3 regions of the Rhizobium sp. P1_B8 genome follow, and region 3 is predicted to be linked to each of the others. Evidence: riboswitches for the same ligand, from Rfam matches in the RefSeq annotation. Region 3 holds a riboswitch; each other region holds the start of a gene.

Region 1 (3,273 bases), on a different contig from region 3:
CCGGCGCTTGCGGCCGCGCGCCGTCAGTTCAGCGCCGGCATCTTGGGGCAGGCGCAGGAAGGTGATGCAGGCCAGCGCCGAAATCGCCGAGACGCTGAAGAAGGCGATGTGGAAATCCGAGACCAGCAGCCTGTCGTCGTGGAAGCTGCTGGAAATTTCGAGGATGCCGCCGGCGATCGCCACACCCATCGCCATGGAGATACGCTGGGCAACGGCATTGATTGCGGTTGCCTGGCTGCTGTCGGCATCATCGACGTCGCCGAAGGCCATGGCGTTGACGCCCGAGAAAGCCATGGAGCGGAACAGGCCGCCGATCAGCAGGCAGGCCATGATCAGGAACAGTGGCGTTTCGGCGGTGAAAAGGCCGTTGATGCCGAGGAAGATCGCCGCCAGCAAGGTGGTGAGGGAGATCACTGTGCGGAAGCCGAAGGCGTTGAAGGTGCGCGAGGCGGCGAATTTCGAACCCATGGAGCCGAGCGCGCTGACGAAGGTGACCGAGCCCGATTGCAGCGGTGTCAGGCCGAAGCCGAGCTGGAGCATCAGCGGCATCAGGAAAGGCAGGGCGCCAAGTCCCATGCGGAAATTCGAGGCGCCGAGGATCGCCGCCCGAAACATCGGGTAACGAAACATCTTCGGATCGAGAAGCGGATAAGGCACGCGGCGGGCATGCAGGAGGTAGAGGAGGCCGGCAAGGATGCCGATCGCAACCGTGACATAACCGTAGATAACGGGCACGGCCGGCAGGCTGATCACCGACAGGCCGAAGACGAAGCCGGAGAAGCCTAGGCCGCAAAGGAAGAAGCCGGGGAAGTCCATCGGCCGCAGAGTGCGCGGCTCGACCGCCGGCAGGAAACGGGTGACGAGGATGATGCCGAGCACGCCGATCGGGACGTTGATCCAGAAGATCCAGTGCCAGGTGAGGTAGGTTGTGAGGAAGCCGCCGATCGGCGGACCCATGATCGGACCGATCAACGCTGGAATGGTGAGCCAGGCCATGGCATCGACGAGTTCGTGACGCGGCGTTCCCCGGACCAGCAGCAGGCGGCTGACCGGCGTCATCATCGAGCCGCCGGCGCCCTGGATCAGGCGTGAGATCACGAAGGCCGTGATCGAATTGGAAAAGGCGCAGGCGATCGAGCCGATCATGAAAACGAAGATCGCCATGCGGAAGATGTTGCGCGCGCCGAAACGATCGGACATCCAGCCGCTGATCGGGATGAAGATCGCCAGCGCCACGAGATAGCTGGTAACGGCGAGCTTCAGCGCGATCGGCGAGGTGCCGATATCGGCTGCGATCGCCGGTAGGCTGGTGGCGATCACGGTCGAATCCATCTGTTCCATGAACAGGGCGACCGCAAGGATCATGGGCGTGAGGCGGGGCACGGGCAACCAAAGTGCAAAGAGAAAAAGTGCGGCGCCATGGGCGTCGGTCAGGATGGGTTTGTTTCTAAGGCAGCGATGCGCCTCTGTCCATGAAGTCGATGTCGCATGCAACGTGTCGGCGGTATGAGGGCCGGCTTGCCGCCGCCGCGCTTTCCTGAAATAGATGCGCCGTCAGGTGCCCGCCGTCCAGGCGGGAGAATCGGGAATCCGGTGCAAAGCCGGAACGTGCCCAACGCTGTAAGGCCGACGCTTGCCGCTTCATCACGCCACTGGCTTCTCGCCGGGAAGGCTGCGGCAGGCGGATGACGCCGAGTCAGAAGACCGGCCTGGCTAGATAGACCGATCCGCGCGGACGGCGGGGCGGTTGCGTTGTTGGGGATTTGACGATGCGACCCTTTGATGAGGATGCCCTTTCGGCGGCGTCCGGTTTTTCCTTGGCCGAACGCGAGGCCGTCTATCATGCGATCATGACGCGGCGCGACGTTCGCAGCGAGTTCCTGCCCGATCCCTTGCCGGATGACCTTGTGCAGCGGCTGCTGACGGCTGCCCATCATGCACCCTCCGTCGGCTTTATGCAGCCGTGGAATTTCATTCTGGTGAAAAGCGCAACCGTGCGGGCGCGCGTCCGGGATGCTTTTGCGAGGGCCAACGAGGAGGCGGCGCTGATGTTCGAAGGTGAACGACGGCAGGCCTACCGCTCGCTCAAGCTCGAAGGCATTGTCGAGGCGCCGCTCGGCATATGCGTGACCTGCGATCCTACCCGCAGCGGCAGCGTCGTGCTGGGGCGCACGCACAATCCCAGGATGGATAGCTATTCCACAGTTTGCGCCATCCAGAATCTCTGGCTTGCGGCGCGGGCGGAAGGGGTCGGGATCGGCTGGGTCAGCATCTTTCATGAAGGCGAGCTGAAGAGCATTCTCGGCATACCCCAGCATATCGAGGTGGTCGCCTGGCTCTGTGCCGGTTTCGTCGACCGGCTCTATGACGAGCCGGAACTGTCCGTCAAAGGCTGGCGGCAGCGGCTGCCGCTCGAGGAACTCGTCTTCCATGATGGATGGGGACTGAACACCTAGAGGTCGTCTTCTTCGGCACCGACAAAGGCGAGGTCACGATTCGCGACATCAAGATGCAACAGAACTTCGCTCGCAGCATGTCGCTCGCAGACGCGATGAACCCCGACAATCTGCTCTGCTACGAAATGAACGGAGCGACCCTGCCTGCCCCCAACGGTTTCCCGCTGCGGCTGATAACTCTGGGCTGGTACGGGATTGCCAACGTCAAGTGGCTGAAGGGCATCGAGGTTCGCGACACCCGCTTCATGAGCCTGCTGATGGGCCGCGACTATGTCACCATCCGGGAGGAAGAGCACAAAGGCGAGACTGTGCGGGCCGAGACCTCGGTCGGCCGGGCCTTGCTGAAATCCGCGCCCGCCAAGGTCACGCGCAACGACTCGGGTCACCGGGTCGTCGGCGCAGCCTGGGGTGCACCGATCGACCGGGTCGAACTGAAAATTGATCAAGGGCCCTGGATGCCGGCAGTCATCGATCACAGCGAGGAGGCCGAATACGCCTGGAAGATTTGGTCACTGGATTGGCCAAATCCCTCGCCTGGAGAACACACGGTGACCTCGCGCGCGATCAGTACCGCAGGGCAAATTCAACCGGCGATGGACGATCCCTTGATCGCCAAAAAGCACACATACTGGGAAAGCAATGGCCAGGTGACGCGCCGCATCCGCATCGTTTGAGAAACGTTGCTGCCTCGCACGTCGGCTGCTGAGTGAACGGAACGTTCCACCGAGAACCCTTCGCTTAGGATTGCGACATTTCGGGAGAAAGGCGCTAGCGGCCCTTCCGCTAGTCTGCCCCGTCTTTTTTTGCCCGCTCGATG
Region 2 (3,273 bases), on a different contig from region 3:
GGCGAAGGATTTCAAGAGGAAGAGGCCGATCAGCGTCGGGATCGCCACCTCACGGGAAAGGTTGAGATGCAACGCGCCGTGGCCGGCCGAGAGCACCTGCGGTGAGATCATCGCCAACAGCCCGACGATGATGATGCCGAGTGCCGGGCGGAAGGGTGGGGCGATCGAGCTCTTGCGCGCCAGCTCTTCGACAAAGGCGACGCCCTGCATGATCAGGATGCCGACACCGGCGCAGAAAGCACCGAGCAGCAGTGCCGGGATATAATCGGCTGGCACGACCGAGCCGAAGCTGCCGATATCGATGGTGAAATCGCTGCCGGCAAGCAGCCTTGCGATCAGGGTGGAGACAAGGGCGGAGACGACGACAGGCGTCAGCGACACGATCGTATAGGTGCCGATGATCAGCTCGAAGGCATAGAAAGCGCCGGTCAGCGGCGCGTTGAAGGCGGCGGCGATGGCGCCCGCCGCGCCGCAGCCAACGAGGGTGCGCAGGTCCGAGCGGCGAAGCTGCAGCTTCAGGCCGAATTTGGAGGCGAGGCCGGCGGCAAGCTGGGTATAGCCGGCCTCCAGGCCGACGGAGGCGCCGAAACCGTTGGAGATCAGGTTCTGCACGGCAACGATGATGCTGTCGGTCAAGGACAGGCGGCCGCCATGCAGCGCATTGGCCTCGATCGGGTCGACCATCGGCTTCTTGCGTCGTTTCGCCAGCACTAGGAGCAACATGCCGAGCAGGGCGCCGCCAATGACGGGGGCAGTGAGCAGCAGCATCTTGTTCTCGATCTCGGACGAGCTCAGCCGTTCGCTGTCTGATATGCCGAAGACCAGCTGATGCAGCTCGTTGGAGACGTAACTCATGCCGGTGACGGCGAGACCCGAGATGATGCCGACGACGGCGCCCGCCAGCGACAGGCCAACCTCGCTACGGCGGGTCAGCGCCCGCAGGCGTCCCGGATCGAAGAAAACACGCAGCGCACGAAAACGGCGCCGATCCAATTTCATAAGCATGGCTAGACAACTAGGCGGGGAGAGGCCCGGTCAAGGGCAGAGATGGTCGCGCAGTCCGCTTGCGACGCAATTGCGGCGAAAAGCCGGCGGCGGGGACAAATTTTTATGACGTAAGTCTATGATAAATGACGATATTTTAGGTAGAGTAAGTCGTGTTGGCGGAGTTGCTTCCTCTGGCCGGCCATTGCCCGGTCGCCAAGGCCGGTTGACTTCACCTCTGAGCTTGCCTAACCATCCCTCAACGGATGGTCGCCCGACCATCCTGACATAACGGATGGTTCCGGATCGGTATTACGCCCTTCCGGATGAAAAGGGAATGTGACGGGGCGGACCCAAGCCGGGCGCCTTCATCACAGCCGACCCCGCGACTGTAGTGCGGTCAGGGTCGTCCATCCGGCGTGAAGCCTTTTCTGCCGACAGCCTGCAATCCTGCAGGCGGGCGGGACGGACGACATGCCGGAAAAGCCACTGGATATGCATGGTGATCAACCGGGGTCGGACGCCTCTCAAGTCTACGAATCGTCCACTTTTTCACCGATGCAGCCGGGAAGGCGAGGATGATCCGCTGGCACGATCAGGGCGACCGGTTTCCGGTCTGCCCCGATCGCGGCCGATAACTGCGAGCCAGGAGACCTGCCATGCGTGCCGGGCGCGAAGCCCACACCTGGGCACTATGCCCGTTGCCAGCACGGAGGTTGTCTTGGCTGAACGATTGAATTCAGCGCAGCCTGGTGCGGCGCGATTTGGCGGGGCCCTACAGCCGCCGGCGTCTTCCGTTGCGGCTTGCGCGGCATCTATTCAGAAGGCAACGCCGGCATGACGGCTGCCCCCTCCAACACCGTCTTCATCCTTGGCGGCGCGCGCTCCGGCAAGTCCCGGTTCGCCGAATCCCTCGTCACCGCGACCGATCTGGATCGCCACTACCTTGCCACCGGACGGGCCTGGGACGAGGAGATGCAGGCGCGCATCACGCAACACAAGGCCGATCGCGGTCCGTCCTGGACGACGCATGAGGAGCCGCTCGATCTTGTCGGCAAGCTTACCGCCATCGACGGCGAAGGGCGCATCGTGCTGATCGATTGCCTGACGCTCTGGGTCACCAATCTGATGATCGAGGAGCGCGACATGGCGGCGGAATTTGCCGCACTTGCCGATTTCCTGCCCGCCGCGCAGGCGCGGCTCGTTTTCGTTTCCAACGAGGTCGGTCTCGGCATCGTGCCGGATAATCGTATGGCGCGGGATTTTCGCGATCATGCCGGCCGGCTGCACCAATCGATCGCGGCGAGGGCCGCCGAAGTTTATTTCATCGCGGCAGGCCTGCCGCTGAAAATGAAGGGTTAAGTCCATGAACCAGCAGAAGATTCCCGCAACCGTCATTACCGGCTTCCTCGGTGCCGGCAAAACGACGATGATCCGCAACCTGCTGACCAATGCCGGCGGCAAGAAGATTGCGCTGATTATCAACGAATTCGGCGATCTCGGCGTCGACGGCGACGTGCTGAAGGGCTGCGGTGCAGACAATTGCACCGAGGACGACATTATCGAGCTCACCAATGGCTGCATCTGCTGCACGGTCGCGGACGACTTCATCCCGACGATGACGAAGCTGCTCGAACGCGAACAGCGGCCCGACCATATCGTCATCGAAACCTCGGGCCTTGCTTTGCCGCAGCCGCTGGTCGCCGCCTTCAACTGGCCCGACATTCGCACCCAGGTGACCGTCGACGGTGTCATCACGGTGGTCGATAGTGCTGCCGTTGCCGCCGGCCGTTTTGCCGACGACCATGATGCCGTCGATGCGCGCCGTGCCGAGGATGAATCGCTCGATCACGAAAGCCCGATCGAGGAGCTGTTCGAGGACCAGCTCACCTGCGCCGACCTCATCGTGCTCAACAAGACCGACCTAATCGACGCTGCGGGCCTTATCAGGGTGCGCGACGAGGTCGCCTCCCGCACGGTGCGCAAGCCCGTGATGATCGAGGCGAGAAATGGCGAGGTGTCAGCCGGCATCTTGCTCGGCCTTGGCATCGGCACGGAGGACGATGTCGCCAATCGCAAGTCGCATCACGAGCTGGAGCATGAGGATGGCGCGCCGCACGATCACGACGAATTCGACAGCTTTGTCGTCGATCTCGGAGCCATTGCCGATCCCGCCGGTTTCGTCGAAGCGCTGAAGGACATCATATCAGCCCATGACGTGCTGCGTCTCAAGGGTTTCGTCGACGTTTCAGGCAAACCGATGCGTTTGCAGCTCCAGGCCGTCGGCAG
Region 3 (3,273 bases):
TATCGGGCACGACGACGCCGAGTGACAGCGTCTTGATGCGGATTTTTTCGTCGGCATTTTCGCGCTTGGTGTCAAGGAAGCGCATGATATCGGGATGATGGGCATTGAGATAGACCGCACCCGCGCCCTGCCGCGCCCCGAGCTGGTTGGCATAGGAGAAACTGTCTTCGAGCAGCTTCATCACCGGGATGATGCCCGAGGACTGGTTCTCGATATGCTTGATCGGCGCGCCCGCCTCGCGGATATTCGTCAGCGACAGCGCCACACCGCCGCCGCGCTTCGACAATTGCAGCGCCGAATTGATCGACCGGCCGATCGATTCCATATTGTCCTCGACGCGCAGCAGAAAGCAGGAAACCAGTTCGCCGCGCTGCTTCTTGCCGGCATTGAGGAAGGTCGGCGTCGCCGGCTGGAAACGGCCGGAAATGATCTCGTCGACCATGTCGCGGGCAAGGGCCTCGTCGCCACGCGCCAAGGCCAGAGCCACCATGCAGATGCGGTCCTCATAGCGCTCGAGATAGCGCTTGCCGTCGAAGGTCTTCAGCGTATAGCTGGTGTAATATTTGAAGGCGCCGAGGAAGGTCGGGAAACGGAATTTCTTGGCATAGGCCTGGTCGAACAGATCCCGCACGAAATTGAAGGAATACTGGTCGAGAACCTCCTGCTCGTAATATCCCTCGGTCACGAGGTAATCGAGCTTTTCCCTCAGATTGTGGAAGAACACCGTGTTCTGGTTCACATGCTGGAGGAAATATTGCTTGGCCGCCAAACGATCCTTGTCGAGCTGAATCCGCCCCCCATCGTCATAGAGGTTCAGCATCGCGTTCAGCGCGTGATAGTCGAGCGTTTCGGCTGCCTTCGGCGGCCTTTCCCCGGCGGGCTGAGCAAAAGTTTGATGCGGTTTTGCGCCCGCATCCCGCTTCAGGTTTGTTCCCGTGTCCAAAATCGTTCCATTCCGTGTTTGACCTTGGCGACGTCGTCTTCGGTACCCATGAGCTCGAACCGGTAAAGGTACGGCACTTGGCATTTCTGCGAGACCACGTCGCCGGCGAGCCCGTATGTCTCGCCGAAATTGCTGTTGCCCGCGGCGATCACGCCGCGGATGTGTCCTCGGTTTTCCGCATCGTTGAGGAAACGGATCACCTGCTTGGGAACGGCACCCTTGCCGCCGTCGCCGCTATAGGTCGGCACGATCAGCACGAAGGGTTCGCGGATATGGAACGCGTCTGCGCCACCTGGCGGAATGCGCGCCGCGCGCAGACCGAGTTTGGCGACGAACCGATGGGTGTTCTCGGATCGGCTGGAATAATAGACAATCAAGCCCATCGCTTGTCCTCAGGTCAGGAGAGCGCGCTGATCATGTCGGGACGGAAGCCCGCCCAATGCTGCTCGCCGGCGATGACGACAGGTGCCTGCATGTAGCCGAGGCTACGGACGCGATCGAGCGCTTCGGCATCCTGCGAGATATCGACGATGTCATAATCGACGCCCAGACGGTCGAGGGCGCGGTAGGTGGCAGTGCATTGGACGCAGGCAGGCTTGCTGTAGACGGTAATGGTCATGATATTCCTCGTGACGATGCGATTGGGCGCAGGACATCGATCGGAAATCTGTCGATATCCGTCGAAAAATTTTCTGATGATTTTGAGCTGTGCGGCTGTTCAGCCGCTGGGCGTACTCCGCCCTCTACCTCTAGCGGGTGGCGGCCTGAACTGAAATACTGACATGACTTCACCCCGAAGTGGCTCATGCGGAGGTTCGGGCCTGCGAAACGCGATGCGGAGATTCCCCGCAGCCATGCAACGCGACCTTCCGGACACCCCGCCCGTGGACGTTTCGTTCGAGGCAGGTCTCCTGGCTCACGGGTCAAAGCGCCTGCCCAGCCTTCCCGGAGCATCATGCTCCAGTGACCTGAAATCGGACAGTTGCTCGCCGCTTACAGTTGCGGGGGCAGCCCCGGCATTGCCGCGCCATGATGGCGAAGCGCACCGAATTCCCGTCTTAGCCGCCGATCCTCACGAATCGACGGAACCTCGAACACTAGATATAGTACGCCAATCCAAATTCGCGTCAACGGATGGTTTGTGCATTGCGTTACGACAGGTTTGAAATCGCTACGTTCCTGTGAAAATCATGGCTAACCAAAGCTTAAAGAAATCAGGCTGTGGAGAAAGTCCCGACGAGGAGAGCCTACCTATGGCCGGTCCCGCGATTTTCGATTCGAGATCGGGCCCGAATCGTCGATGGGACATCCCATCGGTGACGAATGCCGGAGGGATGAAGTCAGGAATGTTTATATCTTTATTCGAAGCAATCGTAGCGCATTGATCGTCACCAGCACTGTGGCGCCGGTATCGGCGAGAATCGCTGGCCAGAGCCCGGTGATCCCTATGATCGTCGTCACCAGAAACACCGCCTTCAGCCCGAGTGCGATGGTGATATTCTGCAGGATGTTGCGCATCGTGCGTTTGGAAAGTTCGATCATCCGCGCCACGTCGCCAACGCGTCCGTGCAGCACGGCAGCATCCGCCGTCTCCAGCGCCACATCGGTGCCGCCACCCATGGCGATGCCGATATCGGCAGCGGCCAGCGCCGGAGCATCGTTGATACCGTCGCCGACCTTGGCGACGATGAAGCCCTGGCGCTTCAATTCGCCAACGACCCGCTGCTTATCCTCCGGCATCATCTCGCCGCGCCAGTCGATGCCGAGCATACCGGCAACGGCTGCTGCCGTCCGCTTGTTGTCGCCCGTCAACATCATCGCCTTGACGCCTGCTGATTTGAGGGCAGCGAGCCCGGCCTCGGCATCCTCACGCGGCTCGTCACGCATGGCGATCAGGCCGGCCGCAACACCGTTGACGAGCAGCACCGACACGCTCTTGCCCTCGTCGTTCAGCGCCGTGATGCGTGCATCCTGTTCCGCGCTGAGCGTCCCGCGCTCGCGGGCGGCAGGCGGCGACAGCAGATCCAGCGCCTCACCGCCGACTTTGCCGCTGACACCCTTGCCCGGCAGCGCTTCCAGCTCGAAGGCCGGCGGCACGGGAACGCCATCCGCCTTGGCGCGGTTGAGGATCGCCAGCGCCAGCGGATGGCTGGAACCCTGCTCCAGCACCGCCGCGCGCGACAACACCTGCGCCTCGCTCAGGCCAAAGGAAATGATGTCGGTCACCTGAGGCTTGCCTTCTGTCAGCGTGCCTGTCTTGTCGAAGGCGACCATCGTCACCTTGCCGAGCGTTTCCAACACCGCGCCGCCCTTCATCAGCAGCCCGCGCC

The links. Region 3 has a riboswitch for cobalamin ahead of nrdH (glutaredoxin-like protein NrdH). Riboswitches for the same ligand answer to the same signal wherever they lie in the genome.
Region 1: it holds a riboswitch for cobalamin, as region 3 does, so the genes downstream of both, bluB (5,6-dimethylbenzimidazole synthase) here and nrdH (glutaredoxin-like protein NrdH) in region 3, are expected to answer to the same signal.
Region 2: it holds a riboswitch for cobalamin, as region 3 does, so the genes downstream of both, cobU (bifunctional adenosylcobinamide kinase/adenosylcobinamide-phosphate guanylyltransferase) here and nrdH (glutaredoxin-like protein NrdH) in region 3, are expected to answer to the same signal.

Annotation. Positions count from the first base shown of each region.
Region 1 covers NZ_JBFTZZ010000013.1:103,699-106,971, reverse strand. Annotated here, with positions in the region: gene AC1D2N_RS17060 (MFS transporter) at 1-1,365, opposite strand, end outside; cobalamin riboswitch at 1,540-1,727, shown strand; gene bluB (5,6-dimethylbenzimidazole synthase) at 1,770-2,456, shown strand; partial or broken gene AC1D2N_RS17050 (molybdopterin-dependent oxidoreductase) at 2,453-3,130, shown strand; gene AC1D2N_RS17045 (phosphatase PAP2 family protein) at 3,240-3,273, opposite strand, start outside.
Region 2 covers NZ_JBFTZZ010000003.1:59,696-62,968, reverse strand. Annotated here, with positions in the region: gene AC1D2N_RS05915 (chloride channel protein) at 1-1,005, opposite strand, end outside; cobalamin riboswitch at 1,264-1,660, shown strand; gene cobU (bifunctional adenosylcobinamide kinase/adenosylcobinamide-phosphate guanylyltransferase) at 1,822-2,346, shown strand; gene cobW (cobalamin biosynthesis protein CobW) at 2,351-3,273, shown strand, end outside.
Region 3 covers NZ_JBFTZZ010000035.1:11,261-14,533, forward strand. Annotated here, with positions in the region: gene nrdE (class 1b ribonucleoside-diphosphate reductase subunit alpha) at 1-943, opposite strand, end outside; gene nrdI (class Ib ribonucleoside-diphosphate reductase assembly flavoprotein NrdI) at 922-1,326, opposite strand; gene nrdH (glutaredoxin-like protein NrdH) at 1,341-1,562, opposite strand; cobalamin riboswitch at 1,828-2,051, opposite strand; gene AC1D2N_RS30400 (heavy metal translocating P-type ATPase) at 2,294-3,273, opposite strand, start outside.